Linked DNA regions of Desulfocurvus vexinensis DSM 17965. The protein of the gene in region 2 interacts with the protein of the main gene of each other region in a pairwise test. Links are inferred from orthologs where the notes say so. Each region holds a gene or a part of one and is shown on either strand. Other genes may lie near its edges. The genes, in order: lhgO and G495_RS0116515.

Region 1 (15,295 bases), on a different replicon or contig from region 2:
GGTAGGCTCCGAACATGGCCCGCCCCGGGCGCCAGAAGGCGAAGATGACCAGGGCCACGGCGACCCAGCCGCGCCCGGCGGTCATGCCGTTGGTCCACAGGTGGGTGTAGGCCAGGGACAGGTAGGCCCCGCCCAGGCCGACCAGAAAGCCGCCCGTCAGCACGCCCGCCCAGCGCAGAGCCACGGGGTTCAGCCCCGCCGCGGCTGCGGCCCGGGGGTATTCCCCGGCGGCGGTCAGCCTCAGGCCCGGGCGGGTGCGGTGCCAGAAGAGCCAGAAGAGCGGGGGCAGGGCGAAGGACAGGTAGACCAGGGCGTCGTGGCGGAAGAACACGTCGCCCAGGACGGGGATGGCCGAGAGCACCGGCACGGCGAAGGGCTCGAAGCCCGGGGCGCTCTGGCCGATGAAGGGCGTGCCCAGGTAGTTGGCCAGGCCCACGCCGAAGATGGTCAGCGCCAGGCCCGAGACCGTCTGGTTGCCCAGAAAGTGCAGGCAGACCACCCCGTGCAGCCCGCCCACCAGGGCCGCCGCGCAGCCCGCCGCCAGCAGCCCCAGCCAGGGCGAGCCCGTGGCCTGGGCCGTGAGGAAGGCCGCCAGGGCGCCGACGATCATCATGCCTTCCACGCCGAGGTTGAGCACCCCGGCGCGCTCGGTGAACATCTCGCCCAGGGTGGCGAAGAGGATGGGCGTGCCGGACTGGATGGCCGCCGCCAGCAGGGGGATGATCAGCGCCAGTTCCATGTCAGCTTTCCTTGGCCGCCCGGGCCCGGGCGGGGCGCAGGCGGTAGCTGTTGAAGAACTGCCCGGCCAGCACGGTGAGCAGGATGAGTCCTTCCATGATGTCGCTGAAGGCCGCCGGAACGCCCAGCTCCAGCTGCACGTTCTTGCCGCCCACGCGCAGCGCGGCCAGGAAGAACGAGAACAGCGCGATGCGCGCCGGGGACAAACGCGCCAGCCAGGCGACCACGATGGCCGTGAAGCCGTAGCCGACCATCAGGCTGGGTTGCAGCCGCCCGGTGACCGCCGAGGCTTCCAGCAGCCCGGCCCATCCGGCCAGGGCGCCGCACAGGGCCATGACCAGCAGCACCAGGGTGTTGTAGGGCATGCGCGCGTAGCGCGCGGCGCGCAGACTCTCGCCGCTGGCCTTGAGCTCGAAGCCCAGGCGCGTGCGCGTGAGCAGCACCCACAGGCCCACGGCGCAGACCACGCACAGGGCCAGGCCCCAGTGCAGACGCGTGCCGGGGAAATGGCCGACCACGGCGGCGGGCACGAACTGGCTGGTCATGGGGAAGCCGAAGCTGGCCGGGTCCTTCCACGGGCCGTAGACCAGGTATTCCAGGACCAGGATGCCGATGTAGTTGAACATCAAGGTGGTGATGATTTCGTTGATGCCCAGGCGCAGCTTGAGCCACGCGGGCACGGCGGCCCAGGCCCCGCCCGCCGCGGCGGCGCACAGGAACATCAGCGGCAGCAGCAGGACCCCGGGCAGCCCCGGAAAGGTCAGCGCCGCCCAGGTGGCGCCCACGGCGCCCAGGGCGAACTGGCCTTCGGCCCCGATGTTCCAGACCTGCATGCGGAAGGTCACGGCCACGCCCAGGGAGCACAGGAAGATGGGCACGGTCTTGAGCAGGGTGCTTTCCACCGCGTGCCACGCGCCGAAGGCGCCGGACCAGAGCATGGCCAGCCCCTGGAGCGGGGCCTTGCCCTGGGCCGCGAGCAGCAGGCAGCTCACGCCCAGCGACACGGCCAGGGCGGCGGGAAAAATGAAAATGGAGCCCCAGCGCGGGGGCTCCATTCTCCTTGTGACGGCGAGCCCGAACATCGGCGCCTATTCGGTGGTGCCCACGACACCCTTGACGAACCAGGTCATGCCGAGCAGCGCCTCGTCGGCGGCCACCTGGCCGTCGGGCACCATCTCCTTGCCCGCCTGGTCGAACACCGGGCCGCTGAAGACCTTGTACTTGCCGTCGATGATCTCCTGCTTCTTGGCCAGGACCATGTCACGCACGTCCTGGGGCACCATCTCGCCGAAGGGCGCGAGGTCCACGGTGCCATCGGCCAGCCCGGGCCAGTAGGAGCCGTGCTTCCAGGTGCCGGCGAGGATCTGCTCCACGGCGTCCTTGTAGAAGGGGGCCCAGTTCCAGATAGGCGCGGTGAGGTGCGCCTTGGGGGCGAAGGCGGTCATGTCGGTGTGGTAGCCCACGGAGTAGACGCCGCGCTCCTGGGCGGCCTCCTGCGGGCCGGGGGAGTCCTGGTGCTGGGCGATGACGTCGCAGCCCACGTCGAGCAGGCTCTTGGCGGCTTCCTTCTCCTTGGCGGGGTCGTACCAGGTCTTGGTCCAGACCACGCGCACTTCGGCGGCGGGGTTCACGGCCTGGGCGCCCAGGGCGAAGGCGTTGATGCCGCGGATGACCTCGGGGATGGGGAAGGCGGCGGCGTAGCCCAGCTTGCCGGACTTGCTCATGGCCCCGGCGACCATGCCGGAGAGGTAGCGCGCCTCGTACATGCGGCCGAAATAGGCGCTCATGTTCGGGCCGGTCTTGTAGCCCGAGCAGTGCATGAAGGCGACGTTCGGGAAGTCCTTGGCGACCTTTTCCATGGAATCCATGTAGCCGTAGCTGGTGGCGAAGATGGCCTTGAAGCCCTTCTGGGCCATGTCGCGGATGATGGCTTCGGCGTCGGGGCCCTCGGGCACGGACTCCACGAAGGAGGTGGACACGCCGGGCATGTCCGCGATGACCTTGCGGGCCACGTCGTGGGAGTAGGACCAGCCCGCGTCGCCCGTGGGCGAAACGTAGATGAAGCCGATGCGGGCGTCCTCCCCCTGGGCGGGGGCGGCGGGAGCGGCCTGGGGCTCCGCAGCGGGGGCCGCCTCGGCGGGAGCCTGGGCGGCGGGTTTGGTTTCGGCCTTGTCCTCGCCGCAGGCGGCGAGCAGCGGCAGGGCGGCCAGACACAGCATCAGGGCGATGAGCCGGAATCCGCGCATTGTTTCCTCCAAAAGAATGATGACGTTTCCCCCCTCCCGTATCCTACCTGCCGCCTGTGGGGCAAGGCCGGAATGCCGGGACGGGGGCCATGACCCGGGGACTACGCGTCCCCGTTTTCCCGCAGTTTGACGATGGGCGGCACGAACCGGGATTCGGCGTCCCAGGGGAAGAGAATCCAGGTGTCCTGGCTGACCTCGGTGATGAACGTGTCCACCAGGGGCTTGCCCTGGGGCTTGGCGTAGACGGTGGCGAAATGCCCCCGGGGCAGCATCTCACGCAGGACGCGCAAGGTTCTGCCGGTATCCACCAGGTCGTCGATGACCAGCCAGCCCGCGCCGTCGCCGGTGGCCGTGCAGGGCTTGAGGACCTCGGGCTGCCCCTGGTCCTTCCAGGCGTAGCTGGACACGGACACCGTGTCGATGCGCCGCAGCTCCAGCTCGCGCGCGATGACCGAGGCCGGAACCAGCCCGCCCCGGGTGATGGCCACGACGCCCTCCCAGGGGCCGAGCTCCGCCAGGCGCCAGGCCAGGGCCTTGGCGTCGCGGTGCAACTGCTCCCAGGAAACGGGGTAGGTCTTCACATAGCGGTGTTGGGTGCTGCTCATGGCCGGGCCGGGGGTCGCTTGGTTTTCGGAAGAGGGGACTTTGATGGAATTTTGCGGGCAAGGCAAGCGTTTTCGGCCCGGCCCGCGCGGGGGCGTGCCGCCTTGGGCCGTGTTGGCCCCGCTTTTGCTGGAATTGTGCATCCGGCAGAGGGGGGCGGCCCGGAGCAGGGCTGACGAAGCAAGGAAATTCAAAGGGATGGGAGGGGAATGCGGGGAGCGGAATAAATCGTATTTTTTGACAAAAACGAGAATTACTTCTGATGCAATGGTTACAAAAACGTAAAAAATGACAAATCAACCTTTCACGTCAACACTCATGTCGAGGAGACGCGCATGAACGCTGCGGATACCGCCTTCATCCTGATCTGTGCCGCTCTGGTCATGTTCATGACCCCGGGGCTGGCCCTCTTCTACGCGGGCATGGCCCGGGCCAAGAACGTGCTGGGCACGGCCATGCACAGCTTCGCCATGCTCGGCGTCGCCACCATCGTCTGGGTGGTGGTCGGCTACACCCTGGCCTTCGGCACCGATGTCGGCGGGCTCATCGGCGGGCTGGACTACCTCTTCCTCGCTGGCGTGGGCATGGAGCCCGGCGGCCCGACCTCGAACCTGCCCCACCTGCTGTTCATGATCTTCCAGTGCATGTTCGCGGTCATCACCCCCGCGCTGATCACCGGCGCGTTTGCCGAGCGCATCAAATTCGGCCCCTTCGTGGTCTTCTCCATCCTGTGGCTCATCTTCGTCTACAGCCCCATGTGTCACTGGGTCTGGGGCGGCGGCTGGATGGGCGCCATGGGCGCCCTGGACTTCGCGGGCGGCGCCGTGGTGCACATGAGCTCCGGCGCGGCGGCCCTGGCTGCGGCCCTGGTCATCGGCAAGCGCAAGGGCTACGGCACCGAGCCCATCATCCCGCACAACCTGCCCATGACCCTGACCGGCGCGGCCATCCTGTGGTTCGGCTGGTTCGGCTTCAACGCGGGCAGCGCCCTGGCCGCCAACGGCGCCGCCGCCAACGCCTTCGTGACCACCCACGTGGCCACCGCCGCCGCGCTCATCGGCTGGCTGCTGGTGGAAAAGATGCACCACGGCAAGGCCACCACCCTGGGCGCCGCTTCGGGCGCCGTGGCTGGCCTGGTGGCCATCACCCCCGCTGCGGGCTTCGTGACACCCATGGGCGCGCTGGCCATCGGCTTCGTGGGCGGCGCCCTGTGCTACGGCGGCGTGATGCTCAAGAGCAAGCTGGGCTACGACGACTCCCTGGACGTGGTCGGCATCCACGGCGTGGGCGGCACCTGGGGCGCCCTGGCCACGGGCATCTTCGCCGTGGAATCCGTGGGCGGCGCCAGCGGCCTGCTCTCCGGCAACCCCGGCCAGCTCTGGATCCAATTCCTTTCCGTGGTCGCCACCTGGGCCTACTGCTTCACCGTGTCCTACGTGCTCTTCAAGGTCGTGGACGCCCTCATGGGCCTGCGCGTGAGCCACGAGGACGAAATGAACGGCCTGGACGTGAGCCAGCACAGCGAGGCGGGCTACCAGATCTAGCCCCGGCCCGGCCCGGGCGGCCCTTGCCCGGGCACATCGTCATGGACTATACCGGACATCCAAGGAGTTCACGGATATGAAGAAGATCGAGATCATCACCAGGCCGTTCAAGCTCGACGAGGTCAAGGCCGCGTTGACGGAACTGGGCATCCAGGGCATGACCGTCAGCGACGTGCGCGGCTTTGGCCGCCAGCGCGGGCACAAGGAGGTCTACCGCGGCGCCGAGTACCAGGTGGACTTCGTACCCAAGGTCAAGATCGAGGTGGTCGTGGCCGACGACATGCTGGCCCCGGCCCTGGCGGCCGTGCAGAAGGCCGCGCGCACCAACCAGATCGGCGACGGCAAGATATTCATCTCCACCGTCGATGACGTGGTGCGCATCCGCACCGGCGAAACCGGGAACGAGGCCGTCTAGGCCCCGGCCCGCCGTCAGCGGGTCGTCATCAGGACTTGTGGCCCCCGCGTCCGCCCGGGCGCGGGGGCCTTTCACGACACACGCGGCGGGGTACGCCCCGCACGGGAGGGCCATGCCCAAGGCCACGGATTCCCGGGCCGCTTCGGCCCTGCGCGCGGGGCGCGAGGCCCTGGCGGCGCAGATTCCCTCCGGCGGCGCGGGCCGCCGCTTCACCCTTGAGCTTTCGGCGCTCATGGACGCCTATTTCCAGGCCCGGGTGGCCGAGGTCTGGCCCCGGGGCGCGGCGCCGGGCCCGGGCCGCGGGCTGGCCCTGGTGGCCGTGGGCGGCTACGGGCGCTCCGAGCTGTGCCTGCACTCGGACATCGACATCCTCGTGCTGTGCCGGGGGCGCATCCCGGCCCAGGCCCTGGACATGGCCCAGGCCCTGTTCTACCCGCTGTGGGACCTGGGGCTGGACCTGGGCCACGGCTTTCGCAGCGTCAAGGAGTGCGTGGCCCTGGCGCGCACGGATTTCGAGGTCATGGCCTCGCTGCTCGACGCCCGCCTTGTGGCCGGAGACGCGGACCTGCTGGCCGGGCTGCGCGCCACCCTGGCCGCCAAGGCCCATGGCCCGCGCGCCCGGGCCTTCACCGGCTGGCTGGCGGCGCAAAACGCCGGACGCCTCGCGCGCCATGGCGACTCCAGCACCCTGCTGGAGCCCGACCTCAAGCAGGGCGCGGGCGGCCTGCGCGACATCCACCAGGTGCTCTGGCTGGGCCGCGTGCACCACGGCGCGGGCACCCTGGACGCACTGCTGCGCGCCGGGCGGCTCACCGAGGCCCAGGCCCACTTCCTGGCCGACGCCCAGCGCCTGCTTTTGCGCGTGCGCAACCTGCTGCACCACGCCAGCGGGCGGCGCAACGACCGCCTGCACCTGGCCCTGCAACCGCGCGTGGCCGCCGCCCTGGGCTACGAGGACGGGCCCGATTCCCTGGCCGTGGAACGCTTCCTGGGGCGGCTGCACCGCGACATGGCGGGCATCAAGGCCCTGCACGCCGCCTTCTGGGCCGGGCTGCCCGGGGCCGGGGGCGGGCGGGGCGCCCGGCCCGTGCGGACCCTGGGCCCGGGCGTGGTCGAGCGCGAGGGGCAGCTGCACTTCGACGTGCCCGGCGGCTACCCGCGCGAGCCCCAGGTCTTGTCTGACATTTTTGTCTACAGCGCGCGTTCGGAGCTGCCCCTGTCCTGGGAGGCACGCGGCTTCGTCTCCGGGCACCTGCATCTGGTGCGCGAGCGCCTGCGCGACGCCCCCGGCGCGGTGCAGGGCCTGCTGGACGTGCTCGCCTCGGGCGGCGCGGCCCCGGCCCTGGGCCAGATGCTGGAAACGGGCTACCTGGGCGCGCTGCTGCCCGAGTTCGGGCGCGTGCAGGACCTGGTGCAGTTCGACACCTACCATATCTACCCCGTGGGCCAGCACACCCTGCGGGCCATCGAGCTGCTGGAGGGGCCCCTGGACGGCCCGGGCCGCGCCTTCGCCGCCCTGCGCGACGAGCTGCCCGCGCCCCGGCGCCTGGCGCTCATGCTCGGCGCGCTGCTGCATGACATCGGCAAGGGCCTGGGCGGTGGGCACTCCCGCAAGGGCCGGGCCATCGCCACGGCCCTGCTGGAGCGCTGGGGCCTGGAGCCGGAGCTGGTGGCCGATGTGGCCGTGCTGGTGGGCGAACACCTGACCCTCTACGAAACGGCCACCCGCCGCGACCTGGGCGACGAGGCCGTGGTCGCGGCCTGCGCCGGGGTGGTCGGCGGCGAACAGCGCCTGCGCATGCTCATGCTGCTCTCCTTCGCCGACGCCACGGCCACGGGCCCGGGGGTCTGGAAGCCGTGGGCGGCCAGTCTGCTGTGGGAACTGTACGCCAAGATCCTGCACATCCTGCGCGGGGGGCGGCTGGCCAGCGCCGACGCCGTGCGCGCCCTGGGCGACATGCGCGAGGCCGTGCGCGCCCGGGCGGCGGGGGCCTTCGCGCCCCAGGCCGTGGAGGAGCTGCTCGAACTCATGCCCCAGCGCTACCTGCTCACGGCCACGCCCGAGGCCGTGGTGCGGCATATGGGGCTGGTGCGCCGCCTGCGGGGCATGGTGGCCGAGGCCGAGCGCGTGCGCCCCGGCGGGCGCGGCGGCACGGGGGTGGTGGCCGTGGAGGCCAGCGAGCTGGCCGACAGCGGCTGCTGGGAGGTGGCCATCGCGGGCATGGACACCCCGGGGCTGTTCGCCACCCTGGCCGGGGTGCTGGCCCTGCACGGGGTGAACATCGTCTCGGCCCAGTGTTTCGCCTGGCGCGACGCCACGGTGGTGGACGTGTTCACCGTGTCCGACCCGCCGGAATTCCTGAACCCGGATGACCTGTGGTCGCGGGTGGGGGCCTCGGTGCGCGGGGCCATGAGCGGGCGCCTGGACCTGGACTGGCGCATCCGCGAAAAGCGCAACGCCCCTACGGCGCCGAAGTCCCTGGAAATCGAACCCGAGGTGGCCATCCACAACGCGGCCTCGGATTTCCACACCGTCATCGAGATCACCGCCGCCGACCGCCTGGGCCTGCTCTACGATGTGGGCACCGCCCTGCATGGCCTGGGGCTGTCGGTGTCCATGGCCAAGATCGCCACCTACGGCGACCGCGTGGCCGACGTGTTCTACGTGCGCGAGGCCGCAGGCGGCAAGGCCGACGGCCACGAGCGCCTGCGCGCCATCGAGGCCGCCCTGCTGGCCTGTCTGGCCGGTGGCTGACCGACCCGGAAAATTTTCTTCCGCCGCCTGCGGGCCCTGGATGTTTGGGGCGCGCGGTGCTAGCCTGTGCAGGCTGAGGGTCTGCGCGCCCGTCTCGTTGCCGCGCGGGAACACCACGACATCCGCTCTGTAGAAGGAAGGCACTGCATGCATCTGTCTCGAAGCGTTCTTCTCGTCTGTCTCGCCGCTGGCGTCCTTGTTGCCGGGGCCGGTGCCCTGGCCGCCCTCGGGCTGGACCAGGGCGCGGGGGCCCTGGCCGCGTTGTCCCTGGCCGCTGGCGCGGCGGTGGCCCTGGCCGCGCTGCCCCTGGGGCTGGTGGTGCGCCGGGCCGTGGGCGAGCCCGCCCGGGCCCTGGGCGAGGCCGCCCGGGCCGTGGCCCAGGGCCGGGCCCAGACCCTGGACGCCCCCCGGCCCGCCGGGGCGCCCCTGGACGCGCTGCACGACGCCGTGGCGGCCATGGCCCAGGCCCTGGCCGGGCGCGCCCAGGCCGCCGAGGCCGAGGCCGCGGGCCTGCGGGCCCGTCTGGAGGCCATGCAGGCCGATCTGGGGCAGTGCCGCGAGCGCGAAGCGGGCTCCCAGGCCACCCTGGACAAGCTGCGCGTCACGGCCAACCGCGCCTTCAGCATTTCCGCGCAGGTGGCCTACTCCGCCGAGGGGCTGGCCTCCCAGGTCATGGAGGCCGGGCACGGCACGCGCCTGCAACAGGAGCGCGTGGCCGAGACGGCCACGGCCATGGAGGAGATGAACGCCACGGTGCTCGAAGTGGCGCGCAACGCCTCGGCGGCTGCCGACGGCGCGGCCTCGGCCCGCACCCGGGCCCTGGCCGGGGCCGACGTGGTCCAGCGCGCCGTGGCGGCCATCGGCAAGGTCAGCGCCCTGTCCGAGGAGCTGCGCGGCAACATGGGCCGCCTGGGCACCCAGGCCGAAGCCATCGGCCAGGTGATGACCGTCATCAGCGACATCGCCGACCAGACGAACCTGCTCGCGCTCAACGCGGCCATCGAGGCCGCGCGGGCGGGCGACGCCGGGCGCGGGTTCGCCGTGGTGGCCGACGAGGTGCGCAAGCTGGCCGAGAAGACCATGCACGCCACCCAGGAGGTGGGCACGTCCATCCGGGCCATCCAGCAGGCCGCCCGGGACAACCAGAAGAGCATGGAGGAGGCCGCCCACGCCGTGGAGGAGGCCACCGGGCTGGCCGGGGAATCCGGCGCGGCCCTGGGCGAGATCGTCTCCCTGGTGGACGACAGCTCCGGGCAGGCCCAGAGCATCGCCGCCGCCTCCGAGGAGCAGTCCGCCGCCTCCGAGGAGATCAACCGGGCCATCGACGAGGTCAACGCCGTGGCCAGCGACACCGCCGAGGGCATGGCCGCGGCCTCCAAGGCCGTCAAGGACTTGGCCGGGCTGGCCGCCGAGCTGCAACAGCTCTTCGAGGAACTGCTTGGCTCGGGCGGCGCCCGGCTGGCCCAGTCCGCCACCGAGATGCGCGGCATCCTGCCCAAGATGATGCAGGACTTCGTGCGCAAGCAGTACGGCGAGGCCGTCTACGAGCATATGGTCGAGGAGATGGGCCGCCCGACCTTCCTGGCCAACCGCAGCTATCCCGACAAGGTCATGGAGCAGATGGCCGGGATCGTGGCCGCGCGCAAGGGTCTGGAGCCGGGCAAGGTGCTCTACGAGTTCGGCTACTACACGCCCACGGAGTTCAAGAAGCTCTACCGCCGCTATTTCAAGACCACGGATCTCAAGGACTTCTACCTGAACATGAACCGCACCCACGCCGAACTGACCCGCGAGGAGCCGGGCATCACCCCGCCGCGCTTCTCCTACGAGGACAAGGGCGACGTGCTGATCATGAACTACCACTCCAAGCGCGCCCTGTTCACCTACTTCGAGGGCATCCTGAACGGCATCGCCAAGCTCTTCGAGCGCAAGGTGCGCATTGCCGTGACCCCCAAGGGCGCGGACACCGCCCGGGCGGAGATCCGCTTCCTGTAGCCCGGCGCGGGGCCGGGCGCGAACGGGGAGGGGGCGGCCCGCACGGGCCGCCCCCTTTCCTTGCGCCGTCGCGTGGAAGTCGGCGCGCCATCATCAGTTCGTAACCCGCGGCGGCTACCCATGGCAGGACTCAACCCCAGGAGGATTGCCATGACCGCCGACGACAAACTGGAAATCCGTACCTATCTGGAAGAGAAGCTCTCGTTCCTCGGGGGGCGCGAGCTGTCCATCGCCGTGCGCAGCTGCCCTGACGAAAACGACTGCGCCACCATGCTGGCCGAGGTGCACTGCAACGTGATCCTGCGCGAGCGCGAGACCCGCGAGTTGCGGGAGATCCTGCGCGCCCTGGACAAGCTCAAGGCTCCCGGCTTCGGCTACTGCGAGGACTGCGGCGAGTACATCGGCCTGGCCCGGCTCAAGGCCCGGCCCCAGGCCCGGTTCTGCATCGACTGCCAGACGGCCCGCGAACTGGTGGCCGCCTGACGCCCGCCGCTGGCGGGTGGACGCACCGGCGGCATGGCCGCCATGGACGGCGCGCTGCGGCGCGCGGGGTGGCCTTTGCCGCCGCGCGGCAGGGAGGGGGCCCGGCCCGGGCCGCCCGCGCCCCACGGCCAGCCCTGTGGGCGCTGGCGCAGGGCAGCTTTGAGCCCGCGCCGCCCGCGTTTGCGCAGCCCCGGTCCGGCTGCCCGCGCCCGGCCAATGGACGCGACAAGGCCCCGGGAGCGCGCGCTCCCGGGGCCTTGGTGCGTTCTGCCCTCAGCGGGGCAAGTCGAAGTGGATGGTCAGCTCGTTGGCCCCGTCTTCGCGGCGGTAGGCCAGCCCGTCGGCCATCTGGCGGACGAAGAAGATGCCCAGCCCGCCGATGGGCCGTTCGTCCACCCCGGCGTCCAGGTCCGGCGTGCAGGCCGCCAGGGGGTCGAAGGGCGGGCCCCAGTCGCGGATGACCAGGACGAAGCGGCCCGGGTCGGCGCCGCAGCAGAGCTCCACCTCGCCCTGGCCGTCCGGGTAGGCGTACCGGGCGACGTTGACCAGCAGCTCTTCGAGAATCAGCTCCAGCTTGCCCTCGCGGTCTGCGGGCAGGGCCGCCTCGCGGGCGCAGCCGAGCACGAACTCCCGGTACTGGTCGAGCCGGTCCAGGGCGGCGGGCAGGCGCAGGGTCGCCACGGTGCCCTAGGCTCCCGTCGCTTCCTCGACGGTCTTGTACACCGAGAACATGGCCGTGAAGCCCGAGATGGCGAACACCTCCTGGACCATGCCCGAGAGGTTGGCGAAGGCGATGCGCCCCTGGCAGGCCTTGAGCTTCTTGGCCGTGGCCAGGATGCCGCGCAGCCCGGCGGAGGAAATGTATTCCAGGCCGCCCAGGTCCACCACCAGGGCGGTCTCGCCCGTGTCGATGGCCTCGGCGCAGATTTTCTCGAAATCGGGGGCGGTGACGGCGTCCATGCGCCCATTGACCCGGACGACGAGGAAAGCGCCCTTCTTCTCGGTGATGCAGTCCATGCTTGGCTCCTTGTCTGTGATGAGGGGGACGCCAACGGCCCTGGCCTGACGGCGGGAGGGGCGGTCGTGTGTCCTGCGTCATGCCCTATCATTGTCGCGGTGCAAAAACAACAGGCCAGCGGCGGGCGCGGGCACACGGGGCAGCCCCGGAGGGCGGGCGGACGGGGAGGCATGCGGCGCAGGGGGCGGGGCGCGCCGCTTGACTCCGGCCCCTGGCCCGGGCCCGCCCCTGCGCCCCGGAAAGTCCGATTTCCCTTTGCGCGGCTCCCCGGCTTTGGGTATCCTGCCTGGACCGGGCCAGCCCTTGCGGGCCGGGCCGGAGTACCGGGGAAAGCAAGGAGGTGGACGTGCCGGCGAGACTGTTGCTCCTGGTCCTTTGTTGCGGCCTGTGCCTGGGGCCTGTCCGGGCGTGGGCCGACGACCGCGATCTGATCATTGCCACGGCGACCATGGACGGCACCTTCCACCCCGTGGGCGTGGGCCTTGGCGCGCTGATCAGCGTGAAGCTCGCCGGGGGGCTGGGCGTCTCGGCCCGGGCCATGAGCTCCGCCGGGTCCGCCGAGAACCTGCGCCTGCTGCGCGAGGGCCGGGCCGACCTGGCCCTGCTCCAGGGGCTGTACGGCCAGCAGGCCTACAACGGCGAGGGCCCCTACCAGGGCGCGCCGTTCCAGGACTTCCGCGCCGTGACCATGCTCTGGGAGAACGTGGAGCACTTCGTGCTGCTGTCGCGCTTCGCGGCCACGGGCACCATCGCCGACCTGGGCGGCCTGCGCGGCCATTTTGCCATCGGCAAGCGCGAGTCGGGCTCCGAGGGCTCGGGCCGGGCCATCCTGGAGGCCCTGGGCCTGGACACGAGCGGCCTGACCATGGAGCACCTGGGCTATGTGCCCGCCGTGCAGGCCATGCTGGACAACCGCCTCGCGGGGGCCAACACCCCCGCCGGGCCGCCCATCCCGGCCATCGGGATGCTCCTTGGCCAGCTCGGGCCCGAGGGCGTGCGCATCCTCGAATTCACCGACGCCCAGCTTGCGACCCTGCGCACCCGCTACCCCATCTGGAACCGCTACGTGATTCCCGCCGGAACCTACCCCGGCCAGGACGCCGACGTGCGGACCGTGGCCCAGCCCAACTTCCTGGCCTGCCGGGCCTCCCTGCCCGAGGACGTGGTCTACGCCGTGACCCGGGCCATCTTCGAGAACCTGCACATGCTGCACGAGATCCACGCCGCCACCCGGGCCATGGCGCCGGAGCGGGCCGCCGTGGGTCTGCCCGTGCCCCTGCACCCCGGAGCCGAGCGCTACCTGCGCGAGATCGGGGCCATCCCCTAGCCGGGACGCCCCAGGGCGGCGGCCTGCTGCGTCAGCGAAAAACCAGGCCGCTTCCGCAGGCGTGGGGACGCCGCGCGTCCTGGATTTTCCCGCCACCCTGCCTTTCGCGGTGCCCGGGGGGCCTGCGAATCTTGATTCCCGCAACAGTCGGCCCGCCGGGGCCTACGCCGTGAAATGCCCGTCGCACAGCATCCGGGCAAAAGCCATGGAGCTGGTGAAGGCCGGGGATATGGCGTTGAGCACATGGACGGTGGGCCCGTCGCTTTCCACCAGGAAATCCATGACCATGGCCTGGGTCGCCGTGTCCACCAGCTGGGGGCGGATGCCCACCTTGGGGCTGGGCTCCAGGTCCTGCGGGGTCAGCCCGCGCACCAGCCGTGCGCAGTCGGCGAAAAAATGGCGCGGCAGGTACTTGCGCAGCTCCTCGCGGGCCAGGGCGCGGAACTGCGCGTTGCCCAGCAGCATGCGCGCGCCGCGCAACAGGATGCGCGGGGCCTCGGCGTCCAGCCCGCGCAGCAGCCCGTAGTTCTCGCGGCCCAGGGCCGGGGTGGCCGTGGGGCCGATGTACACGTCGCCCGCCACGCCGCGCGTGAAATGCACGCCCAGGAACGGGGTGCGCGGGTCGGGCACGGGGTAGATGCTGCCGCGCACCAGCCCGGCCCGCCCGGGGCGCAGCCTGCGGTAGCAGCCCTTGAAGGGCACCATGGCGAAGCGTCGCCCCAGGCCGAAGGCGTGGGCCAGGGTGTCGGCGTGGGCCCCGGCGCAGTTGAGCAGCCGCGCGTAGCCCACGCGTCCCTGCGAGGTGGCCAGGGCGCCCGGCCCCGCCGGCCCCGCCACCCGGCAGCCGGTGAGGATGCGCACCTTGCCGCTGGCGGTCAGCTCGCGGGCGATCTGCGCCAGCACCGCGCGCGGATCGACCACCGCTGTGAGCGGCGAATGCAGGGCCCGGCCCGCCGTCCGGGCGTGGGGCTCCAGCTCGGCCAGCTCCTGCTCGTCGAGGAGCGCCACGGGGCTGCCGTTGGCCAGGGCCCGGCGGTGCAGTTCCTCCAGGGCCGGGAGCTGGGCGGGGTCCGGGGCCACGATGACCTTGCCGCTCCCGGCCAGGGGCAGGCCGCGCTCGGCGCAATAGGCGCGCATCAGCCGGTTGCCTTCCAGGCAGGTCCGGGCGCGGGCCGAGCCCGGGGCGTAGTAGATGCCTGCGTGCAGCACCCCGGAGTTGCGGCCCGACGCGTGGGCCCCCAGGCGCTCTTCCTTCTCCAGGATCAGGATCTCGTCGGCCCCCCGGGCCACGAGTTCCCTGGCGACGGTCAGGCCCAGCACGCCCGCCCCGCAGATGACGATTCCGGCACTCGGCATGGTCGGCTCCGTGAAACAGGATGGACCCCGCCCATAGCACGGGCGGGGGCGGCGGGCAATTTCCCCCGCCCGCCCCGGGGCCTTGCATTGTCGGGCCAGGGGGGGTAATCATGGCCCCCTCACGCCCGCGCCCGGCCCCCGGGGCCCGGGGCGGAGCAACCCCCAACCTTCCGGAGCATTTGATGAAAAATGTCATCGTGACCCTGGCCGCCGCGCTGGTGCTTGCGGCCTCCCTGGCGGGCTGCCAGCAGAAGGGCGCCGCCGGTGTGGCCGTGCTCGACCCCAACAAGGTCTTCACCACCTGCGAAGCCTGCGTCCAGGGCGGCGACTACCTGCGCACCCTGGGCCAGGGCCTGCAGCAGGAGCTGACCGAGATGCAGGGCACCCTGCAGGGCGAAAAGAGCGAGCCCGACGCCGAGGCCGTGGCCAAGTTCCAGGCGCGCTACCAGGAGATCCAGCAGAAGATGGTCGGCGAGCAGACGCGCATCGCCACCAAGCTGGACGAGGCCTTCCAGAAGGTGATGGAGGACTACCGCGCCAAGAACGGCGTGGCCGTGATCCTCAACAAGGAGAACGTGCTGTCCTTCGACGGCGCCACCGACGCCACCGACGCCATCATCGCGGCCTTGAACGCCGCCGCCGTGGACCTGGAGCTTCCCGCCGCCGCGCCCGAGGCCGCCCCGGCCCCCGAGGCTGCCCCTGCGGCGCAGCCCGAGGGCGAGAAGAAGGCCGAGTAGCCTCGTCGCCACAAGGTTCCGGACGGCCCGCGCGGCACTGCCGCGCGGGCCGTCGTGCGTTTTCCGGCCGGGGCCGCC
Region 2 (15,144 bases):
CCCGGAGTACGGCTTGGCCCTGGTGGTGCCCGAGGGCGGCGACGCCCCCGCGCCGGACCAGGGGCTGGCCGTGACGGCCACCCTGGGCGGGGCCGGGCGCGACCTGCCCGCGCCCCAGGCCCTGCGCGCCCACGGCGTGGCGCGCAAGGGCCAGGTCTACGCCACCCTGGTGGAGCTGGCCGACTCGGAAGGCCAGCCCACGGCGGGGGTCGTGGTCAGCTACAACGCCTCGCTGCTCGGCCAGTCCAAGTGGAACCGCATCAACCTCTTCGCCTGGTTCTTCATCGGCGGCGCGCTGGTGCTGTGGTTCGTGCTCTATGCCAACGTCACGCGCATCGAGCGGTTTTTCAACCGCCTGAAGAAGATTATCATCTCCTCGCACTCCAACTACTTCGGGGAGCGCTTCGAGGCGGACCATCTGCACTGCCTCGACGTGATGCACTGCCACAACGAGGAGTGCCCCGTGTACCAGAACCCGTCCCTGGTCTGCTACCTGGAGACGGGCTCCGAGGCCATTTCGCCGCGCTGGCGCGACACCTGCATCTTCCTCAACAAGTACGACAGCTGCAAGGCCTGCCCGGTGTACGCCATGCGCCGGGGCGACGAGCTGACGGAGATGCGCAACGTGGTCAACACCAAGATGCGCCTGTGGAGCAACTTCCTGGGCCGCGTGGGGCACCTGATGGCCTACGTGCTGCGCAGCCAGGAGCACACCGGGCGCATGCCCTCCCTGGACGAGATCTCCGACCGCCTGGAGGAGATGGCCAAGCTGACCTTCTTCAGCCGCGACCTGCAGGGCGTGCTGGACAAGGAGGAGGTCCACGCCCAGCTCGGGCACGTGTTCGCCGACCATTTCAACCTGCGCCGGCTCATGCTCTACGAGGTGCGCGCCGACGACGGCACGGTGGAGGTGGTGCTCGACACCATGCCCGACCAGCCCCTGTGCCGCGAGGCCGTGCTGCGCAACGTCGAGGCCTGCCGCGCCTGTCGCACCGCCGAGGACGTGGTCTCCTTCTACAACCCCGTGCTGTGCCCGCACTTCAACTGCGACCAGGACAAGGACGTGCGCTGCTGCCTGCCCATGGTCATGGGCGGCAAGGTGGGCGGCGTGGCCACCTTCCTGGCGCCCCGGCGTGAGTGGGAGGGGCTGCGTAAGCAACTGCCCATCCTGCGCAAGTATCTGGACGAGGCCGCCCCGGTGCTCTCGTCGCTGCGCCTGCTGATGCTCTCCAAGGAGCAGGCCCTGCACGACCCGCTCACGCGCTGCCACAACCGGCGCTTCCTGGACGAGTTCATCACCACCTTCGAGCCCTTGGCCGACCGCGAGAACCGCACCACCGGCCTGCTGATGTGTGACATCGACTACTTCAAGCAGGTCAACGACGAATACGGCCACGAGGCGGGCGACGCGGTGCTCAAGCAACTGGTGACCATCATCCAGGCCACCATCCGCAAGACCGACCTGCTGGTGCGCTACGGGGGCGAGGAGTTCCTGGCGCTGCTGCAGAACGTGGAGCCCGGCACCTCCGAGCGCGTGGCCGAGAAGATCCGCGCCACCGTGGAGCAGACGGCCCTGCGCCTGCCCGGGGGCACGACCATCCGCAAGACCGTCAGCGTGGGCGTGGCCGAGTTTCCCCAGGACGCGCCGGGCATGTACAAGGCCATCAAGTTCGCCGACGTGGCCCTGTACGAGGCCAAGCGCAGCGGGCGCAACAAGGTCATGCGCTTCGCGCCGGGGATGTGGACGGAGCAGGAGTACTAGCGCCGCGTTCACGACGCGAAGGGGGCAGATGTCTGCCCCGCAGGGCCGCGCGCCGGGCGGCCGGAGGCACGATCTGGCGGCGCCAGCGGGAGCACCCGTGGTGCCGCCGTTTTTTGCGGACACCGCCGTGTGATATATTTTTCACAATCGGCGATTTCCTCCTGCGGCGGGGCGGGTGGATTTCGGGGGCTGTCCGGGTCCGTTCCGGCTCCCGGCCCTGGGGCTGCGCCGGAAGGCTTCCGGTGCTTCCAAGGTAATACCCTTTTATTCCAGTATGATAATCTTTTCGTCTTGGGCTTTCCTTTGGCCAGGGGCAGGCCTGGCGGCACAAAAACTCTTCGGTTTCCGCCAGTGGGCAGAAGGGGCCAGGGTCTCCCGGGGCGGAGCGCGGCAGCCCTCCGGGCGGCCCAGAGCGTTGTTTTTCGTCTTGGAAGGTGCGAAGGCGAAAAAACACTTTAAGGACCTTGAATAGCTAAATTTTATTACGAAAATAATCGGTCTGGACCAGCCTTGGGGAGGTCAAAGGCCCGGCCAGGATTTTTTGGCTTATCTTGATGAAATATAATTGATTTTTAGTTCAACGTGGCCAGGGCTGGCTATTGCGTGAAATCAGTAACGAACGTTGCAGTCCATTGCGGACTCCCCTAAGACGAAAAAGCTGGTTGAATACCCCTACCTTGGAGGACTGTACTCATGGAACTGCTGCGCAAAGTGCTGGTTGCCTGCTTCGTCATGGCGTTCGTGATCGCCCTGGCGGGCGCGGCCCAGGCCGGGCCCATCGTCATCAAGTATTCCCACGTCGTTGCCGAAAACACGCCCAAGGGCCAGATGGCCATCAAGCTCAAGGAGCTTGTGGATGAGCGCCTGGCCGGGAAGGTCGTGGTGGAAGTGTTCCCCAACTCCCAGCTCTTCGACGACGACAAGGTGCTCTCGGCCATGCTGCTGGGCGACGTGCAGCTGGCGGCCCCGGCCCTGTCCAAGTTCGAGAAGTTCACCAAGCGGCTGCAGATCTACGACCTGCCCTTCCTGTTCCGCGACATGGAAGCCATCGACCGCTTCCAGCAGGGCCCCCAGGGCCAGGAGCTGCTGAACTCCATGGCCGACAAGGGCCTCGTCGGCCTGGGCTACCTGCACAACGGCCTCAAGCAGATCAGCTCCAACATGCCCCTGCGCGTGCCTGCCGACGCCAAGGGCCGCAAGTTCCGCATCATGCAGTCCGACGTTCTGGCCGCGCAGTTCGAGGTCCTGGACGCCGTGCCCCTCAAGGCGCCCTTCTCCGAGGTCTTCACTCTGCTGCAGACCAAGGCCATCGACGGGCAGGAGAACTCCTGGTCGAACATCTATTCCAAGAAGTTCTACGAGGTGCAGCCCTATATCACCGAGACCGACCACGGCGTGCTGGACTACATGCTGGTGACCTCCGCCGAATTCTGGAACAGTCTGCCCGAAGACGTGCGCACCGTGCTCAAGGAGTGCATCGACGAAGCCATCGTGCACAACAACGTCGTCTCCGACGCCAAGTCCATCGAGGACAAGCAGAAGATCGCCGAGTCGGGCCGCACCGAGATCATCGAGCTGACCGACGCCGAGCGTGAGCAGTGGGTCGAGGCCATGAAGCCGGTGTGGAAGCAGTTCGAGGGCGACATCGGCACCGAAATGCTGGAGGCCGCCGTTGCCTCCAACAAGAAGTAGCCGGACCGGTCCATGGCCACCATACGCATGATTCTCAACCGCTTCGAGGAGGGGGTCATCTCCCTGCTGCTCGCGGCCATGACCCTGGAAGTCTTCGTCGAGGTCATCCTGCGCTACGGGTTCAACACGGGCCTGCTCTGGGGAACGGAGCTGACCCTGCACCTGGGCGCGTGGATGGTGCTCTTCGGGGCGTCCTACGGCATCAAGGTCGGCTCGCACATCGGGGTGGACGCGTTCTTGCGCGTCCAGCCCCCGGCGGCGCGCCGGGTGATCAGCACCCTGGCCGTGCTGGGTGCCATGTGCTACTGCGTCCTGGTGATGATCGGCGCCTGGGCCTATCTCGCCAAGATGTACGCCATCGGCATCGAGTTGCAGGATATCCCCGTCCCGCGCTGGATGGCCCACAGCATCCTGTTCATCGGCTACGTGATGCTGTTCGCGCGGCTGCTCGAGCTGCTGGTGCGTGTGGTCACGGGCAAGGCCGACGGCTTCAAGCTGCCCGACGAGGCCAAAGAGGGCATCAAGATGTACGTCAAGCGCGGCGCCGGGGGTGCAACTGCTCCCGGTGCCACGCCTGACGGCGGGGAGGTGCCCAGGCCATGACCACCGTCGCCCTGTTCCTCATCCTCTTCCTGTGCCTGCTCTCGGGCATGCCCATCGCCATGGGCCTGGGCCTGGCGAGCATCTCGACCATCCTGTTCTTCTCCAACGATTCGCTGGCGTCCGTCTCCCTGAAGCTCATGGCCAACCTGGGCGAACACTACACCCTGTTGGCCATTCCGTTCTTCATCCTCTCCTCGTCCTTCCTGTCCACGGGCGGGGTGGCCAACCGGCTGATCCGTTTTGCGGTGGACTGCGTGGGCTCCATCCGGGGCGGCCTGGCCATGGCCTCGGTGCTGGCCTGCATGCTCTTCGCCGCCGTGTCGGGCTCCTCGCCCGCCACCGTGGCGGCCATCGGCAGCATCGTCATCGCGGGCATGGTCCGCTCCGGGTATCCGGAGTCCATGGCTGCGGGCGTCATCTGCAACGCGGGCACCCTGGGCATCCTCATCCCGCCGTCCATCGTCATGCTCGTCTACGCGGCGGCCACCGAAGAGTCCGCCGCGCGGCTGTTCATGGCCGGTGTCGTGCCCGGGCTGATGATGGGCCTTATGCTCATGGCCGTGATCTACGTGGTGGCGCGGGTGAAGAATCTGCCCGCCCAGCCCTGGCCGGGCGTGCGGGCGCTGCTGCTCTCGTTCATCTCGGCCTCGGGCGGGCTGTTCCTGATCTTCATCGTGCTCGGGTCCATCTACCTCGGCGTGGCCAGCCCCACCGAGGCGGCGGCCCTGTCGGCGGTGTACGCCTATGTGGTGGCGGTGTTCATCTACCGCGACATGGGCCCGCTCAAGGGCGTGCCCTGGCGCACGTCCGGCGAGAGCCTGGGGGCGGCGGCCCTGCGCAACGTGGGCGGCATGCTCCTGGCCTTCCCCAGGAGCCTCTACCACCCCGAGGTGCGCAAGGTCGTGCTGGACGCCTCCAAGGTGTCCATCATGCTGCTGTTCATCATCGGCAACGCCATGCTCTTCGCCCACGTGCTGACCACCGAGCGCATCCCGCACCACATCGCCGAGCTCATCGTGCACTGGAACCTGCCCTCCTGGGGGTTCCTCATTGTCGTCAACATCCTGCTGCTCATCGCGGGCAACTTCATGGAGCCGTCGGCCATCCTGCTGATCATGGCGCCCATCCTGTTCCCCATCTCGCAGCAGCTGGGCATCGACGGCACCCACCTGGGCATCATCATGGTCGTGAACATGGAGATCGGCATGATCACGCCACCGGTGGGCCTGAACCTGTTCGTGACCTCGGGTATCACCGGCAAACCGCTGACCTGGGTGCTGCGCGCGGCGCTGCCCTGGCTCATGGTCCTGCTGGTCTTCCTGGTGCTGGTCACCTACATCCCGGAGATATCCCTGACCCTGCCCGACTACATCGACAAGATGCGCGGCTACAAGTAGCCCGGGCGGCCCCACCCGAAACCAAGGCCCCCGCCGGAGCGTTCCGGCGGGGGCCTTTCGTTGCGCGCAGGGGGCGGGCGCGGCTATTCGGCCTTGCCCTCGCGGCTGGTGATCAGGATCAGGTGGTAGCCGAACTGGGTGCGCACCGGGCCGTGGACCGTGCCCACCGCCTCGGTGAAACAGACCTTGTCGAATGCCTCGACCATCATCCCGGGGCGGAAGGTGCCCAGGTCACCGCCCTGGCGGCCCGAAGGGCACTTGGAATGCTCGCGGGCCATGGCCTCGAACTCGGCCCCGGCCTCGATCTTCTGCTTCAGCTCCAGGCAGGCTTCTTCCGTGGGCACCAGGATGTGCTTGGCGGTACAGGTCAGCATGGGGGGATCTCCTTGCGTTTGCGCGGTGATTTGGACGCCCGGCCCGGACGGGGCCACGGCGGGAGGGGCAGGGTCGCACAAGGGGCCGTCCTTGGCAAGGCCGGGCCCGCCCGCCCGGTCCGACTTTTCTTGACAGACGCTGCGGCGCACGGTACGGCTATGCTCCCAATCCCTTGAAGTCACGGAGAAGCGATGAGAATCATTGTGCAATTTTTTGCAGTTGCCCTCCTGGCCCTGGCCGTATGCGCCGTGGACGCAAGCCCCGCCGACGCAGCCCGCTTTGGCGGCGGCAAGTCCTTTGGCGGCAACAAATCCTTCAACCAGAACTATTCCAAGCCCGCGCCGACCCAGCGCCAGACCGGGCAGCAGCAGATGGGCGCCCCGGCCCGCCCGGGCATGGGCGCCATGGGCGGCATGCTCGGCGGCCTGCTGGCCGGCACCCTGCTGGGCTCGCTGTTCTTCGGCCAGCCCTTTGCCGGGGGCGGGATGCTCGACATCCTGCTCATCGGCGGAGTGTTGTTCCTGCTCTTCCGCCTGCTGCGCGGGCGCAGGCCCATGGCCCAGCCCGCCGGGGCGGGCATGGGCTACGGCGGGCCGCCCTCCGGCCCCATGACCCGCGACGCTGGGCCCGGCGCGGCCTGGGGCGGGCTGGCCAGCGCCGCCGATGCCCGGCCCGAGGTCAGCACTCCCCCGGGCTTCGACGAGGCTGAGTTCCTGCAGGGCGCCAAGGCCGCCTATGGCCGCCTGCAAACCTCGTGGGACGCCCGCGACCTGGACGACATCCGCCAGTTCACCACCGACGCTGTGTTCTCGGAAATCGGCGCCCAGGCCCAGGCCGACCCCGGCCCCTCGCGCACCGAGGTGCTGATGGTCGATGCCCGGCTGCTCGAAGCCCGCGCCGAGGGCCCGGCCACCCTGGCCACCGTGTACTTCGACGCCCTGCTGCGCGAAAACCAGGGCGGCACCACCGCCCAGGTCCGCGAGGTCTGGCATTTCCGCCGCCAGGACGACGTGTCCGGCGGCATGTGGCTGCTCGACGGCATCCAGCAGCTCGAGCAGTAGCCGGGGCGGCGCTCCGGTATTTCCGGCAGGCGGCGCGGGGCAGCCCCTGCGCCGCCTGCTGTGCTTGGCCCAGGCTCCGGAGCGGGCCATTGACAGGGCGTGGCGCAGTCGCTACCCGGGAAGCATCCGCCAAAAGAGGGGGGCGCATGGCCTGGCATTGGGTGAAGCGGCTGCTGGACCGGCTTGGCGCGCCGGAACTGGCCTGGGTGCAGGTGGAGATCACCACCCGCTGCAACGCGCGCTGCGGCTATTGCCCGCGCACGGCCCTGGGGCCGCGCTGGTCCAGCCGGGACATGCCGCTCGAACTCTTCCGCGAGTTGCTGCGCTGCCTTGGCCAGACCAGGCAGGCGCACCTGCAAGGCTGGGGCGAACCCCTGCTGCACCCGCAGTTTTTCGAAATGGTCCGGCTGTGCAAGGCCAGGGGCCTGGCCGTGAGCACCACCACCAACGGCATCGCCCTGGATGACGCCAGCCTGCTGCGCCTCGTCGAGCTGGAGGTGGACGTGCTGGGGGTCAGCCTCGCGGGCACCAGCCCGCAGGCCAACGACGCCCTGCGGGCCGGGACGAGCATGGAACGGCTCGCGCAGCGGCTGGGTCGCCTGGCCGAGCTGAAGGCGCGCCTGGGTAAGCCTCGCCCCGAGGTGCACTTGGCCTACCTGAACGTGGCGGACGGCCCGCAGGATCTGGCCTTGCTCCCGGAGCTGGCCCGCGACATGGGCGCCACCAAGATCATGGTCAGCGAACTGTCCCCGGTGGCGACGCCGGAAATGCCCGGCTTGGCCCAGGATCCACGCCGCCTGGGGCTGGACGGGGGTGAGGCGGCGTATCAGGCGCTGGCCGAGCGCGGCGCGGCCCTGGGGCTGGAGGTCTTCTGGGCCTCGCGCCTGCGCCGCGTGACGGGGCTGCCCTGCACGGAGAACCCCGAGACGGCCTGCGTGGTGGGGGTGCAGGGCCAGGTCACGCCCTGTGTCTCCTGCTGCCCCGTCCTGGCGGGCGAAGGAGAGGGGACCGGGCCCGCAGCGTTGCCCGCCGTCCGGCCCATGGTCTTTGGCGACCTGCGCCGCGACTCCCTGACCGACATCTGGCACAGCGAACCCTACGCCCGTTTCCGGGCCTTGTTCGACCCCCAGGCGCAGGAGCCCTTGTGGCCGCCGCAGTGCGCGAACTGCCCGCAACGCGGCGAGGTGCGGCCCCTGGAGAGCTGACGCAACGGCACGGCCTCTGCCCCTTGCATCTTCTTTTGCCCCTGTTCCGTTCCCTCCGGGCCCAGGCCCTTACGCCGAGGCGCCAGAAGGCGCGCGTCCCCTGGCCTGCGGGCCTTGCCGGGCCGGGCGGCCTCAGCCGGCCCGCTGCGCGGGCGGCGCCGTGCCCACAGGCAGGCGGATGATGAATTCGGCGCCGTGGCCGGGCTCGGAGTCCAGGGTGAAGGAGCCTTTGTGGTTGTTGGTGATGATGAAGTAGGACACGGACAGCCCCAGGCCCGTGCCTTCGCCCGGGGCCTTGGTGGTGAAGAAGGGCTCGAAGATGCGCTTGCGGTTTTCCGGGCCGATGCCCGGGCCGTTGTCGCGGATGCGGATCTCGGCGTAGCCCGCCTCGGCGCGGGTGGTGACGGTCAGGGTGGGCCGTGCGGGGGGCGGCCGCATGCCGCTCATGGCCTGGGCGGCGTTCTTGAAGACGTTGAGCAGCACCTGCTCGATCTCCGTGGGCGTGCAGGGCACCTGGGGCAGGGCGGGGTCGAAGGTGCGCTGGATGTGGATCTTGCGGAAATCGTAGCGCTTTTTCAGGTCGTAGTCGCTGGCGGCCAGGGCCAGCACGCGTTCGATGAGGGCGTGCAGGTCGGTGGGGACGTGGCGCGAGGAGCTGCGGCGGCTGAAGTTGAGCATGTTGGCGACGATGGCCGCCGCGCGCTGGCCCGATTCGCTGATGCCGTCGAGCATGCGCAGGACGCCGCGCTCGCGCATGTAGGCCTGGATGGTGTCCATGCTCGTGCCCAGGGCGGCGGCGGCCTCGCGGTTGGCGGGCAGCTCGGGGCTGGTGCGGCGACGGATGTTCTGGGCGCTTTGCAGGATGCCGCCCAGGGGGTTGTTGATCTCGTGGGCCATGCCCGCGGCCAGCCCGCCCACGCTCATCATCTTCTCGGTCTGGATCATGATCTCTTCGAGCTGGACGCGGGTGGTCACATCCTCGATGCGGATGACGGCGCCGCCGTCGCCCTCGCCGGACAGGGGGGCGAAGGCTAGGTCGTAGAAGGCGCTGCGCGCGTCGCTGGGCCCCGGCTGGTGCTCCAGCTTGCCCGCGCGGCCCATGGTCAGCGCGGCACTCAGGTGCTTGCGCGCGCCCTGCAGGATGGGGAAGAGCCGGTAGGCGTCCTGGCCCCGGGCCTGCGCGGGGTCCAGGCCGCACAGCCGGGCGGCGCCCGCGTTCATGAGCGTGACACGGGCCTGGGCGTCCACGGCGAGCACGGCGCTGGCCAGGGAATCGACGATGCTGCCCAGGTGCGCACGGCTGTGGCGCAGGTCGCGCTCGCGCCCGGCGATCATGGCGGCCATGGAGGTGAACTCGCGCTCCATGACGCCCAGCTCGGCGAAGGTGTCGGGCCCGGCGATGGCCGAGTCGCGGTAGTCGCCGCGTGCGGCGTGTTGCAGGGTGCCCGCGAAGGCCGACAGCGGGGCCACCACGCGGCGGTGCAGCTCGTAGCGGAAGCTGGCGGCGATGATGGTGAAAAAGGCCAGCAGGAAGACGATCAGCCCGGCCACGGTGCGCGACACCGGCACGAGAATCTCGCCCAGGGGGGTGAACAGGGCCAGGCGCCAGCCCAGCTCGGGCAGCACCTCCACGGCCCCGGCGTGCAGGACGCCCTCCTGGCGGAACACGGCGGCCAGTCGCTCCTGGTCGCCCAGCCTGGAAAACAGCTCCCAGCCGCCGACATTGGTCTGCTGGCGGACCTGGGTGTCGTCGGGATGCACGATGAGGTTGCCGTGGGCGTCGGTGAGCAGCAGCCGGGTGGCCTCGCCGGGCGGGGCGAAGTCGTTGAGGTGCGCGCGCAGGGCCTCCAGGCTCAGCTCGGCGACGATGCTCCAGCCGCCCCGGGCGGGGTGGGCGAGGTAGATGGTTAGGCCTCCGGCGCCGGGGGCGTAGACGGGCCGGGAGATGCCCTGGCCCTCGCCCGCCGGGTTGAACAGGAAGGGGAAGTCCTGCCCGACCATGCCCGAGGGGTAGGCCGCGGTGATGTCGCCGTCCTGGTTGAGCCACAGCAGGCGCTCGAAATGCGGGAATGAGGCATAGAGGTTGGCCAGCTCGGCGGTGAGCGCCCGCTCGGAAGCGGCGGGGACGTCCAGCGAAGCGTGGCGCAGGGCGTGGCGGGTGTCGTCCATGTAGGCCGCCACATAGCGCGCCAGGGACTGGGTCAGCATGGCGTTGCGTTCGACGAGCCCGGTGTACTGGCGGTAGGCGATGGCCGAGCCCAGCACCAGGGTGAAGACCAGGCTCGGAGCCAGGACCAGCACCAGGAGCTTGCGGTGGATGATGGCGTTGAGGGACGGGGCGTTCATGGCTCGGCGACGGTGGCGATGGTTGTGAACTCGCGCCCGGCCACGGCCACGATGAACGCGGGGCGCTGCACGTCGCCGAACTCGTCGAGGCGCAGGGGAGCGACGATGCCGGGCAGCTCGGTCAGCCCCGCCAGGGCGGCGGGCAGCCGGGCGGGGTCGCCGCCCGCGCCGCGCAGGGCCGCGGCCAGCACCAGGCCGCATTCGTAGCCGAAGGCGGCGGCGAAATTGGGCTCCCAGCCGAAGCGTTCGCGGTAGCGCGCGACGAAGCGCTGGAACTCGGGCCGGGGGGTGTCCGCGCTGTGGCTGACGGCGAACAGGATGCCCTCGGCGGCCTTGCCCCCGGCCTGGAGCAGCTCGCTGGTGCAGGCCCACATGGAGCTGTAGATGCGCAGGGTCTGGCCCTGGTGGCGGAGCTGGCGGGCCAGGGCGGCCAGGTCGCGGGCCGAGGTGGTGGCGTGCACCGCCGGGGCGCCCAGGGCGCGCAGCTGGCGGGCGGCGTCCTCCCAGTCCCCGGCCTGGGAGGAGTGGACCCGCAGGTCGGCCAGCACCGTGCCGCCTCCGGCGGTGAAGCGCTCGGCGAAGGCTGCGGTGTAGGGTGCGGCGTAGGGTTCGTTGTCCAGGTCGGTGATGGTGACCACGGCGCGCAGGCCGTCCTGCTCCAGGCAGTATCGGGCCATGGCGCGGGCCCAGGTGGTCGAGGCGGGGATGACGCGGAAGAAGCCGTCCTTTTTGCCCGAGAGCAGGGGCGTGGAGGTGGTGGGCGAGAGCAGCGGCACCCCGGCCTCTTCGGCCACGGGCAGGGCGGCCAGGGTCTGCACGCTGGTCATGGGGCCGACGATGGCGGCCACGCCCTCCTTGGCCAGGTCCAGCACGGCGGCCTGGGCCGTTTCGGGGGTCGGGCCATCGTCGCGGGCCAGCAGCAGGAGCGGGCGGCCCAGCACGCCGCCTGCGGCGTTGATGTCCTCCAGGGCCATGGTCAGGCCGTTGCGGCCCTGCACGCCCAAGTCGGAGAAGCGGCCCTCCAGGGGTCCGGCGAAGCCCACGCGCAGGGGCTCGGGCTCGCCGCATGTCGCCAGGGCGACACACAGCAGGATCGCGGAAAGGATCCTGGCGGCGGTGCGGGCGTGGCGCATGGGCGGGCCTCCGGCTGCGGTGGAAGGCCCGGTGATCCAGGGCCATCAGCCCCAGGCTAGCACAAGCGGCGGCAATGGCAAACGGGCAATGTCGTCCGGGCCGGGTTTGTCCGGCTGGTGTCCGCCCGGGTCCGGCCCGGGCTCAGTCCGGGTCCTCCAAGGCGGAGGTGTCGCCTGCGTCCTGGCCCAGCTCTTCGGCGCGCAGGATGCGGCGCATGATCTTGCCGCTTCTGGTGTGCGGCAGCGATTCGCGGAACTCGATGGACTTGACCACGGCCACGGGCCCCAGCTCGCGCCGGACGTGGGCACGCAGGGCGGCCACAAGGTCCTCGGCGGTCTCGAATTCCTTCTGCCAGCCGTCGTGCAGCACCAAAAAGGCTTTGGCCACCTCGCCCTTGATCTTGTCGGGGATGCCGATGACGGCGGCCTCGGCCACGCAGCGGTGGGCCACCAGGGCGCTTTCCACCTCGGCGGTGCCGATGCGGTGCCCGGCGATGTTCATCACGTCGTCGGCGCGGCCCTGGATCCAGTAGTAGCCGTCCTCGTCGCGCCGGGCCACGTCGCCCGCGTAGTACACGCCGGGGATCTTCTCCCAGTAGGATTTCTTGTAGCGCTCGGGGTCCTTGTAGATGGTGGTCATCATGGCCGGCCAGGGCCGCTTGAGCACCAGGAACCCGCCCTTGCCCGGGGGCACGGGGTTGCCGTGGGCGTCCACCACGTCGGCCTCGATGCCCGGCAGGGGCTTGTTCACCGAGCCGGGCTTGAGCAGCGAGATGGGCAGCGGGCTGATCATGAACATGCCCGTCTCGGTCTGCCACCAGGTGTCCATGATTGGGCACTCCGAGCGGCCGATGTACTTGTAGAGCCAGACCCAGGCCTCGGGGTTCATGGGCTCGCCCACGCTGCCCAGCAGGCGCAGGGTGCTGAGGTCCTTCTTGCGCGGGTACTGCACGCCAAAGCGCATGAGCATGCGCACCAGGGTCGGCGAGGTGTACAGGATGGTCACGCCGAAGCGGGCCACCACGTCCCACAGCCGGTCGGCCTGGGGGTAGAGGGGGTGGCCCTCGTACATCACCGTGGTCGTACCCGCCACCAGCGGGCCGTAGATGACGTAGCTGTGCCCGGTGATCCAGCCCGCGTCGGCGGTGCACCAGAAGATGTCCGTGGGCTTGATGTCGAAGACCCAGTCCAGGGTGCGGGCGATGCCGACCATGTAGCCGCCGTGGGCGTGCACGATGCCCTTGGGCTTGCCCGTGGCCCCCGAGGAGTAGAGCAGGAACAGCGGGTCCGTGGCCTCCATGACCTCGGTGGCGCACACGGGGCGCTCCTGGCGCACCAGGTCGTCGTACCACAGGTCGCGCGGCTCGTGCATCTCGGTGTCCACGTTCACGCGGTGGACCACCACGCACGTTTCCACGCACTCGGCCCCGGCCCCGGCCAGGGCCTCGTCCACCAGGGCCTTCAGGTTGATGATCCGTCCGTTGCGGTAGAAGCCGTCGGCGGTGATGACCACCTTGGCCTGGGCGTCGGCCACGCGCTCGCGCAGCACCTTGGCCGAAAAGCCGCCGTAGACCATGCTGTGGATGGCCCCGAGCTTGGCCACGGCGAGCATGGCGATGGCCGTTTCGGGCAGGATGGGCATGTAGAGCACCACGCGGTCGCCCTTGGCCACGCCCAGGGTGCGCAGGGCGTTGGCGAAGCGGTTCACCTCGCGGTAGAGCTCGTAGTAGGTGTATTTGCGCTGGTCGCCGGGCTCGCCCTCCCAGATGAGCGCCAGCTTGTTCTTGTTGGCGGTCTCGATGTGGCGGTCCAGGGCGTTGTAGACGATGTTGCAGCGCGCGCCGGGGAACCAGCGGTAGAACGGCGGGTTGGAGTCGTCGAGCACGCGGTCCCACTTCTTGAACCAGTCCAGCTCGTGGGCGGCGTCCTCCCAGTAGGCCAGGGGGTCCTGCTCGGCGCGGCGCTGGGCCTGTTCGAGCTGGTGGGGGTTGATGTTGGCCTCGATCACCAGTTGGGGCAGGGGGCGGAAAACCCGCTCCTCCTGCAAAAGGGCGTCCAGGGCTCCTGTCTGGTCCATGCTCGGGCTCCTTGCTTGTGGCCGCCGCGCGGGGCGGCGGGCCGTCGGTGCGCCCCGGGGGGCGCGGCGGACGCGGGCGCGTCCGCTACAATCCGAGAATGCGTTTGAGTTCGGTGATGCGCCGCCTGCTGATGGGCAGTTCGATGCGCGTCTTGCCCTGGGTGCGCAGCATGAAGTTGCTGCCGGGCAGCGAGGCGATCTCGGTGACCATCTCCAGGTTCACCAGGTACTTGCGGTGCACGCGGAAGAACCTGTACTGGCGCAGGCGGTCTTCCAGGACTTTGAGCCGGTAGGAGGTCAGGAACTTTTGCCCGGCGGTGTGCACATAGGAATAGTCCTCGTAGGCCTCGACGAAGATGATCTGGGTGTAGGGGATGAGCACCGTGCGCCCGTCCAGGGTGATGGGCAGCTTTTCGATCTCCACCGGGCGCGGGGTGGTGCCGTATGCCCAGGCCTGGGAGAGGGCCTTCATGAAGCGGTCCTCCTCCTCCTCGCCCAGGGGCAGCTGCACGGTCTGCTCGTCCTCGTCGGGGTCGTCCCCGTCGCCCCAGGGGGCGGGCGCCGGGATTTCCTTGAAATGCGCGCGGAACTGCGAGAGCCGGGCCACGGTGCGCGCAAAGCGCTCGCCCGAGGGCGGCCACAGCAGGTAGTCCGTGGCGCCCAGCTCGAAGGCAGCGAAGGCCTTGGACTCGTCCGCGGCCAGGAACACCAGGGCGGGCTTGTGCCTGCGCCCGGAGAGCATCTGGGCCAGCTCGAAGCCCGAGGCGTCGCCGGGCAGGTCCAGCCCGAGGAAGAAGATGCCGTAGGGCACGTGCTCCAAAAGCTCCAGGGCCTCGAAGGCCGTGACGGCCTCGCCCAGCACGCGCACGAAATCCACGCCCGCCAGGTGCTCGCGCAGGGCGGCGCGCACGGCGGGGTCGGGGTGCAGGAGCAGGGTGTTCAGGTAGCGCATGGGCCTGGCCGTGGTTGCTGTGGTTTTTGGGCCTCTTGGCGGAGCCTCTTCCGGACTACCGCGAAACGGGGGCCCGCGCAAGGGCGCCTTCGGCAGGCGGCGCCCAGCGCCCGGCGGACGGCGGCGCGAAGCATTAGACTTCCGGTCGCAAATGCCTTACAAGGTGCCCACGTCCCGGCCCGGCCCCCGGAGGCGAAGACTCCCCTGGCGGGTTCAAGCACATGACCAAGATCACCACCATTCGCAACTTCAGCATCATCGCGCACATCGACCACGGCAAGTCCACCCTGGCCGACCGCATCCTGGAGCTGACGGGCCTGGTGTCCGAGCGGGAGCGGCGCGAGCAGTACCTGGACCGCATGGAGCTCGAGCGCGAGCGCGGCATCACCATCAAGGCCCAGACCGTGCGCATCCCCTACCGCGCGGCGGACGGGCGCCAGTATATTTTGAACCTCATCGACACCCCCGGGCACGTGGACTTCTCCTACGAGGTCTCGCGGTCCCTGGCGGCCTGCGAGGGCGCGCTTTTGGTGGTGGACGC

What was found.
Region 1: the proteins of G495_RS0116515 (region 2) and lhgO interact in binary tests that used the Escherichia coli proteins (3 or more experiments, as listed by UniProt). The link is inferred for Desulfocurvus vexinensis DSM 17965 from one-to-one orthologs.

Annotation. Positions count from the first base shown.
Region 1 is NZ_JAEX01000007.1:47,181-62,475, reverse strand. What follows is about bases 12,384-15,295. They hold lhgO (L-2-hydroxyglutarate oxidase), read right to left. Parts: upstream 14,481-15,295; coding sequence 13,287-14,480; downstream 12,384-13,286. Other genes in these bases: G495_RS0108045 (OmpH family outer membrane protein), read left to right, coding at 14,663-15,217; G495_RS0108055 (TAXI family TRAP transporter solute-binding subunit), read left to right, coding at 12,384-13,124. Also shown: G495_RS0108110 (ABC transporter permease), read right to left, coding at 1-739; G495_RS0108105 (ABC transporter permease), read right to left, coding at 741-1,820; G495_RS0108100 (BMP family ABC transporter substrate-binding protein), read right to left, coding at 1,827-2,984; gpt (xanthine phosphoribosyltransferase), read right to left, coding at 3,086-3,589; G495_RS0108090 (ammonium transporter), read left to right, coding at 3,923-5,131; G495_RS0108085 (P-II family nitrogen regulator), read left to right, coding at 5,208-5,546; glnD ([protein-PII] uridylyltransferase), read left to right, coding at 5,659-8,301; G495_RS0108075 (methyl-accepting chemotaxis protein), read left to right, coding at 8,449-10,296; G495_RS18260 (TraR/DksA family transcriptional regulator), read left to right, coding at 10,447-10,779; G495_RS0108065 (ATP-binding protein), read right to left, coding at 11,053-11,460; G495_RS0108060 (STAS domain-containing protein), read right to left, coding at 11,467-11,796; more of G495_RS0108055, read left to right, coding at 12,144-12,383. UniProt on the Escherichia coli protein: Catalyzes the dehydrogenation of L-2-hydroxyglutarate (L2HG) to alpha-ketoglutarate and couples to the respiratory chain by feeding electrons from the reaction into the membrane quinone pool.
Region 2 is NZ_KI912583.1:90,618-105,761, reverse strand. Bases 4,184-6,944 are described here. They hold G495_RS0116515 (peptidylprolyl isomerase), read right to left. Parts: upstream 5,829-6,944; coding sequence 5,538-5,828; downstream 4,184-5,537. Other genes in these bases: G495_RS0116510 (Tim44 domain-containing protein), read left to right, coding at 6,021-6,890; G495_RS0116520 (TRAP transporter large permease), read left to right, coding at 4,184-5,454. Outside these bases: G495_RS20730 (diguanylate cyclase), read left to right, coding at 1-1,762; G495_RS0116530 (TRAP transporter substrate-binding protein), read left to right, coding at 2,456-3,454; G495_RS19960 (TRAP transporter small permease), read left to right, coding at 3,467-4,057; more of G495_RS0116520, read left to right, coding at 4,054-4,183; G495_RS20725 (radical SAM protein), read left to right, coding at 7,037-8,095; G495_RS20720 (sensor histidine kinase), read right to left, coding at 8,228-10,441; G495_RS19945 (ABC transporter substrate-binding protein), read right to left, coding at 10,438-11,574; acs (acetate--CoA ligase), read right to left, coding at 11,717-13,651; G495_RS0116480 (LytR/AlgR family response regulator transcription factor), read right to left, coding at 13,737-14,603; lepA (translation elongation factor 4), read left to right, coding at 14,825-15,144. UniProt on the Escherichia coli protein: PPIases accelerate the folding of proteins. It prefers amino acid residues with hydrophobic side chains like leucine and phenylalanine in the P1 position of the peptides substrates.